2 regions of the Spirillospora sp. NPDC048824 genome follow, and region 2 is predicted to be linked to the other one. Evidence: riboswitches for the same ligand, from Rfam matches in the RefSeq annotation. Region 2 holds a riboswitch; the other holds the start of a gene.
What was found. A riboswitch is a leader RNA that binds a small molecule or an ion and turns the genes downstream of it on or off. The one in region 2 is predicted to bind thiamine pyrophosphate.
Positions count from the first base shown of each region.

Region 1: linked by a shared signal. The riboswitch ahead of thiO (glycine oxidase ThiO) and the one ahead of ACGFIS_RS21660 (purine-cytosine permease family protein) in region 2 are both predicted to bind thiamine pyrophosphate.

Region 1 is NZ_JBICUS010000003.1:399,296-403,050, reverse strand. It holds gene ACGFIS_RS08285 (thiazole synthase) at 71-790, opposite strand; gene thiS (sulfur carrier protein ThiS) at 847-1,047, opposite strand; gene thiO (glycine oxidase ThiO) at 1,064-2,188, opposite strand; TPP riboswitch at 2,178-2,292, opposite strand; gene ACGFIS_RS08270 (NAD(P)/FAD-dependent oxidoreductase) at 2,384-3,598, shown strand; gene ACGFIS_RS08265 (Rv2175c family DNA-binding protein) at 3,680-3,755, shown strand, end outside.
Region 2 is NZ_JBICUS010000010.1:199,343-203,097, forward strand. It holds gene ACGFIS_RS21645 (Fpg/Nei family DNA glycosylase) at 1-41, shown strand, start outside; gene ACGFIS_RS21650 (SSI family serine proteinase inhibitor) at 149-586, opposite strand; gene ACGFIS_RS21655 (rhodanese-like domain-containing protein) at 657-992, shown strand; TPP riboswitch at 1,092-1,208, shown strand; gene ACGFIS_RS21660 (purine-cytosine permease family protein) at 1,201-2,556, shown strand; gene ACGFIS_RS21665 (PAS domain-containing protein) at 2,632-3,755, shown strand, end outside.

The DNA of each region.
Region 1 (3,755 bases), on a different contig from region 2:
ACCGCCCCAGTCTCACCAAGCCGACATTTCAGGTCTAGCGAATATTTCTATAAGCGAGTCTTTAGCGTTGCTACGACGTGGCGAGGCCTTCGAACGGCGACGACGCCTGGGCGTAGCGGCGCTTGGGGATCCGCCCGGCCAGCCGCGCGAGCCGCCCGGCCTCGACCGCGTGCCGCATCGCGGCGGCCATCCGCGCGGGGGACTGCGCGCGGGTGACGGCGGTCGCGAGCAGGACCGCGTCGCAGCCCAGCTCCATGGCCAGGGCCGCGTCGGACGCGGTGCCCAGGCCCGCGTCCAGGATGACCGGGACGCCCGCCCGCTCGACGATCAGCTCGATGTTGTGCGGGTTGCGGATGCCGAGCCCCGACCCGATCGGGGAGCCGAGCGGCATCACGGCGGCGCACCCGGCCTGCTCCAGGCGCCGCGCGAGGACGGGGTCGTCATTGGTGTACGGCAGCACGGCGAACCCGTCGTCGACGAGCTGCTCCGCGGCGTCGACCAGCTCGATCGGGTCGGGCAGCAGCGTGTGCTCGTCGGCGATGACCTCCAGCTTGACCCAGTTCGTGCCGAGGGCCTCCCGGGCGAGCTTGGCGGTGAGGACCGCCTCGCCCGCAGTGAAGCAGCCGGCCGTGTTCGGCAGCACCCGGATCCCGCACTCGGCCAGGACGTCCAGCACCGAGCCGCGCGCGGACGGGTCCACCCGCCGCATCGCGACCGTGGTCAGCTCCGTCCCGGACGCGGTGAGCGCCTCCCGCAGCACCCGCATGCTGGGCGCGCCCCCGGTCCCCATGATCAGCCGCGAGCCGAGCTCCTCGCCCGCGATGACCAGCCTGTCGTCGTCCACCTTCAGCCTCCTTGGACCGCCGTGAGCACTTCGAGCCTGTCGCCGTCGCGCAGGGCCGTCGACTCCCACGCGGAACGCCGGACGACCTCGTCGTTCAGCGCGGCGGCCACGCCGGTCCCGGCGGCGGTGACGGACGCGACCACCTCGGCCACGCTGGCGCCCTCGGGCAGCTCGCGCGGCTCGCCGTTGACGAACACCTTCATCAGCGCACCTCGGCCATCAGCGCACCTCGGCGGAGAAGCGGCCGGGGGAGAACGGCGCGGCGACGCCGGGGACGGGCTCGTCCAGGAGCATCGCCGACAGGATGTCGGCGCTCACCGGGGTCAGCAGGATGCCGTTGCGGAAATGCCCGGTGCCGACGACGAGGCCGGGGAGCGCGGACGGGCCCATCACTGGCGCGTTGTCGGGGGAGCCGGGACGCAGTCCGGCCGAGACCTCGGCGAACTCCAGTTCGGTGATGCCGGGTACCAGCTCGCGGGCGTCCCGCAGCAGCTCCCAGAGTCCGCCGGCGGTGACGCGCGTGTCGAAGCCGAGTTCCTCCTGCGTGGCGCCGAGGACGATCTCGCCGTCCGCGCGCGGCACCAGGTAGACCGAGGAGCCCTTCACCAGCCCCCGCGTGGCGCGGCCGAGGAACGGCGTCCGGGTGCGGAGGCGGATCACCTGGCCCTTCACCGGGCGGACGGGTGGAACGGTCCCGGGAGGCAGGCCGTCGAGGTCGCCCGACCACGGGCCGGCGGCCAGCAGCACCCGGTCGGCGGGGATCACCGTCCCGTCGTCCAGCCGTGCCCCGGCGGCCGCGTCGTTCGCCACGGCGATGCCGGCGGCCCGGCGCCGGACGAGCCGGACGCCCGTCTTCCCGGCCGCGGCCAGCAGGGCCGTGGTCAGTCTGCGCGGGTCGATCGAGCCGTCCTCGGGGGCGTGCAGGCCGCCGCGGACGCCGGGGGCGAGCATGGGCTCCAGCCTCCGGCACTCCCGCCCGGTCAGCGCCTCGGCGGGGATGCCGAGGCTCTCCTGGAAGCGGCGCAGCTCGTCCAGGTACGTCAGGTCGTCGGAGTCGAACGCGACCTGGAGGATCCCGTCGGTGCGGTAGCCGGTCTCCAGGCCGGTCAGCTCCTCCAGTTCGGCGGCGAACGCGCCGTACCGGTCGCGGGAGGCGAGGCCGAGCCGCAGCAGCGGCTCCTCGCCGTAGGTCACCTCGCTGACGGGTGTCAGCATGCCCGCCGCCACCGATGACGCGCCGCTCGCGGGCTCCGGATCGACCAGGGTGACGCGGGCGCCGGCCGCCGCGGCCCGCCAGGCGGTGGCCAGGCCGATGACCCCGGCGCCTATGATCACGATCTCCATGCGCGCTCCCTTCGCCGGCATGATCCGGATCAGGTCGTGGCGGTCGGCGGCCCGTTCCAGCCGCCCTCTCAGCCCGGTCGCACCGGACTCCCGCGCTTCTGCTGTTTTATCCGGTTCCACTCTACGACCTCGGTAGCGTGCGCAGCTGTCTGGACGATCGTCCGAGCCTCGATCGCGCCCCGTTAGGGTGACCTTATGGACAGGGTCATCGTCGTGGGCGGAGGGCTGGCCGGCGTGCGCGCCGTGGAGGTCCTGAGGAACAAGGGGTACGAGGGCGCGCTGACCCTCGTCTCGGCGGAACGGCACCGGCCCTACGACCGGCCGCCGCTGTCCAAGGCCGTCCTCGCGGGCGACTCCGACGACACGACGGTCGACGTCGACTGGGACGCCATGCGCTGCGACCTGCTGCTCGGCGAGCGCGCCACCGGCCTGCGCCTGGACGAACCGGGACGCGGCGGCATCGTCGCGTCCACGGTGGGCGATCTTCCGTTCGACGGGCTGGTCATCGCGACCGGCGCCGTCCCGGTCACGCTGCCGGGGGACGGGCGCCAGCACGTCCTGCGCACCGTCGACGAGGCCCGCGAGCTGCGGTCCCGGCTCACCGGGGGCGCGCGGATCGTCATCGTGGGGGCGGGCTGGATCGGCGCCGAGGTCGCCACCACCGCAGCCGGGAAGGGCTGCGCCGTGACCGTCGTCGAGGCCGCCGACACCCCGCTCGAGGGCGCGATCGGTCCCGAGGTGGGCGCGCTCACCGTCCCGTGGTACGCCGAGGCGGGCGTCGAGCTGCGCACCGGCGTCAAGGTCGCGGCCGTGCAGGACGGCGGTCTCCTGCTGGCCGACGGCACCCGGATCGAGGCGGACGAGGTCGTCGCCGGCATCGGCGTCCGGCCCGCCCTGTCCTGGCTGGAGGACTCGGGGCTGCTGCTGGAGCGCGGCGTGGTGACCGACGGCTCGTTCCGCGCCTACCAGGGCGAGGAGGAGCCCGGCTCGCTGCGCCCGGACGTCGTGGCCGTCGGCGACTGCGCCGCGTGGTGGTCGCGGCGGTACGGGCGGCGGCTCCTCGTCGAGCACTGGGACACCGCCCTCAACGCCCCCGAGGTGGCCGCCGCGACGCTCCTCGGCGAGGACGCCGTGTACGACGCCGCCCCGTACTTCTGGTCCGAGCAGTTCGGCCGCATGGTGCAGTACACGGGCAGTCACGCCGCGTCCGAGCGGATCGTCCACCGCGGCGACCCGGCCGGCCGCAAATGGGCGGTGGCGTGGCTGACCGGCGACCGCCTCGACGCGGTCCTCACCGTCGACCGGCCGCGCGACCTGGTGCAGGCGCGGCGCGTCATCGCCGCCGGGACGCCCGTGGACCCCGGCGCGATCGCCGACCCCGGCGTGCCCCTCCGGCAGGCCGTTCGCTGAAGGCGATCAACGCCGGGACGTTACGGCTGTGCAGGGGGTTTGAGGGTTCCGAAGGAGTGGTAGCAAGGGGGCGTGACGCAGATGCACGCAACCGTTGACAGCGCACTCGACCCCCGGACCGACGCCCTCGCGGGCGAATGGCTCTCCCTGCGGGAGG
Region 2 (3,755 bases):
AGCCCCTCGCCGACCGCCGCATGTCCCGCCTGCTCAAGTAGAAGGCCGCGCGAGTCGTTCGTGGGCGGCGGAGCGGCTTCGGTGGCGGTATTCGGAGGGGGGCAGGCCGACCAGGGTCCGGAAGCGAGCCGGAACGGGGAGGGCTCCTTCAGCGGACCTTGGGGACGTTGCCGAAGAGGGGGGCCACCTGGGTCCAGCGGTGGAGCTGGCAGCCGTCCTTGCGGGTGAACGTGGTGTCGATCTCCTTGCCGTTCCAGGTGCCCTTGACCGTGGCGACCTCGGGGCCGCCGTAGATCTTGGTGCACATCTGGTCCTTGGGGACGGGCTTGAACGGGTCCTTGGTCTTGGCCAGGGCCGCGCAGGCTTCGGCGGCCTTGGGATGGCCGCCGCCGGGCGGTTCGCAGGTCAGGGTCCAGGTCTTGGCGGGGGCCTCCGCGGAGGCCTTGACATCGATGGTGAGCGTGTCCGCCGGCGAGTCGGAGGGCTGCACGGACGTTGCGCCCGAAGGCTTGTCGGCGGGGGTTCCGTTGGCCTGTTCGTCGCCGCAGGCGGCCGATGAGAGGAGCACGGCCAGCCCGGGCGCCACGAAAAGGAGCGTCCGATACCGCATGCGTGATTCGACGCAGGGGTGCTTCGCACGGTTCCATGGGGGTGTGATGAATTTCGGGGACGACGTGCCGGCCGTGGTGGCCGCTGACGTTCCGCAGGACGCCTACCTGCTGGACGTGCGGGAACAGGACGAGTGGGACGCCGGGCACGCGCCGGAGGCGGTCCACATCCCCATGGGCCGGCTCGGTGACCGTGCCGGTGAGGTCCCGCGTGACCAGGAGGTCTTCGTGATCTGCCGGTCGGGGGCCCGGTCCGCGCAGGTCACCGTGGCGCTCAACCAGGCGGGCTGGCTGGCCAAGAACGTCGACGGCGGGATGCAGGGCTGGGCCGAGGCGGGACGTCCGATGGAGGGCGCCGGGGACGGTCCCCCGTTTGTGGCGTGACGGTGTGATCTGTTCTCTTTGAGGTGATCCGCGCCCTATTGGGGGAAGCCGGGTCCTTGTACGATCTGGTCTGAAACAGGGCCGGCCGAACATGTGCCGGCCGATATCCGCGGGAGCTCGGGCCACAGCCGGGCTGAGAGGGCGGCCTTCGAGGCGTCGCCGACCGCATGAACCTGTCCGGGTAATGCCGGCGTAGGGAGTGTGTTCCGTGGCGTCCGACGTCAAGCCTCCGAACGAAGTGCCCTTCACCCTCGAAGAGCCCGCCCCCAGGGTCCTCGGGTTCTGGGACCAGGGCGCGTTCTGGGCGAACCTCGGGGTCAGCCTGCTGGCCTTCTCCGGCGCGTACACCGTCCTGGCGCCCGACACCGACGGCAACCCGACGCTGTCGATCATGGCGGGCATCGTCGCGATGGCGGTCGGCACGGTTCTGGGCGGGCTGATGCTCGGTCTCGCCGCCGTCCCCGGAGCCCGCACCGGGCAGCCGGCGATGGTGCTGCTGCGCGGGCTGTTCGGCGCGAAGCTGTCGTACGCGCCCACGGTGCTGAACATCGCGCAGCTCGTCGGCTGGGGGACGTTCGAGCTGATCGTCATCGCGGACGCGGCGACCGAGCTGTGGGACGGGATACCCCGCTGGGGCTACGTGATCGCCGCCGGGCTGATCACGACGGTGCTGACGATCTGGCCGCTGGGGTCGGTCCGCCTGCTGCGCCGGTACGTGACGGTCGCCGTGGCGATCGCGCTGGTGTACTTCTACGTCCAGATCCTCCGCGAGCCGCTGCCGGACCTGTCGCAGGGGTCGTGGGGCGGTTTCTGGATCGGCGCGGACGCGGCGCTCGCGGTGTCGATCTCGTGGGTGCCGGTCGCCGCCGACTACACCCGGCATTCGCGGACGGAGCGCGCGGCGTTCGGGGCCGCGGCCGTCGGCTACTCGGTCACGCAGATCGTCGCCTACGTTCTCGGCCTGCTGGCGCTGGCGCTGGTCGCGGGCAACACCGAGAACGTCTTCGACCCGTTCCTGGGCGCCACGCTCGGCGTCGTGTTCTTCGCGGTGTTCGTGCTGCGTGAGGCGGACCAGTCGTTCGCCGACACCTACTCCACCGCCGTGTCCATCCAGAACCTCGCGCCCCGCGCCGACCGCCGTGTTCTGAGCGTCCTGCTCGGCATCACCATCACCGTCCTCGCGCTGGCCCTGGACATCGGCGACTATGCGGGCTTCCTGGCGCTGATCGGGTCGGTGTTCGTGCCGATGCTGGGCGTTCTGGCCACCGACTTCTTCCTCGGGCGCCGCCGCCGGGACGGCGCGGTGGCGGACGCCGCGCACCTGGACGGGTGGGACGTGTCGCGGACGGCGCCGTCACGCTGGGGAATGATCGGCGCCTGGGCGGCCGGGTTCGTCGTCTACCAGCTCATCAACCCCGGCACCGTCGACGGCTGGGCGGGCTTCTGGACGGGCGTCCGGGACGCCGTGCACTTCGCCCCGCAGAGCTGGATGAGCGCGTCGCTGCTGTCGTTCCTGGTGTCCGGGCTGGCCACGCTTCTGATCGGCAGGGTTACCCGGCGGTAGTCTTACCAAAAGGTAAGGGTGACGTGGGAAGTTTCGGTGCAAGTTACCCGGCGAGCGCAGGGGGCCGGTGGCACGATGACAGGCGTGCACCACCACGTCCACGACCCGATCGCGCGCGCCGTCATCGAGAGCGCCGCCGACGCGATCGTGGCCGTTGACCAGCGGCACCGGGTCACGGTGTGGAACCCGGCGGCCGAGCGCATGTTCGGCTGGACGGCCGAGGAGATGGCCGGGCGGGTGCCGCCGATCGTGCCGGACGAGCTGAAGGCCGAGCACAACGCCGTCCAGGAGCGGCTCCTCACGCGGCGGACGGGCGAGGGCGAGAGCGGGCAGATCTCGATCGCGACCCGCAGGTTCCACCGGGACGGCCGCCTGATCGACGTGCGGATCGACACGAGCCTGCTGAAAGACCCGTCCGGGAGCCTGCTCGGCTGGGTCGGGGTGTACCACCCGGTGGACGAGGACGAGATCGTCCAGCACCACATGACCGAGCGGGCCCGGCTCGTCCGGCGGCTGAACGACATCGTCGCCGACCTGAACGCGGAACTGAACCTGGCCGTCGTCCTCGACCGGATCACCGCGGCGCTGATCGAGCTGACCGGCGCCGACGCGGGCGGGTTCGTGCGGATCGAGGGCGAGCGGCTGCGGCTGGTCAGCATGTCCGGGCTGCCCGAGCACATGCGCGGGACGTCCGCGGACCTGCGGTCGAGCCTGGTCGGGGAGGTGCTGCGGTCCGGCAAGACCGTGCTGCTCGCGACGGGCGAGCGGCGCCTCGGCGACCTGATCTGGTCGGAGCTGTCCGGCCTGCACACGATCGCGCTCGGGCTGTCGTACCTGCAGAACCGGCCGTACGGCGCTCTCTACGCGCTCTTCTCCGGCCGCAAGATCGGACACACCGAGCTCGAGCTGCTGGAGCTGCTCGCCGGGCACGCGGGGGTCGCGGTCGGCAACGCCGTCGCCTACGCGGAGGTCGTCCGGCAGCGGGCGCACGAGCGCGCCGTCATCGACTCCAGCGCCGACGGCATCGCCGTGCTGGACCACGACCTCGTCGTCCGGCAGTGGAACCCCGCCGCGCACACCCTCACCGGCATCCCGCCGGAGGACGCGATCGGGCGCCCGCTGCCGTTCGACATGCCCGCGCTCGGGGAGATGCTGACGTTCCGGCTGGAGTCGGGGACGTGGCTGAACGTGCTGGCCGC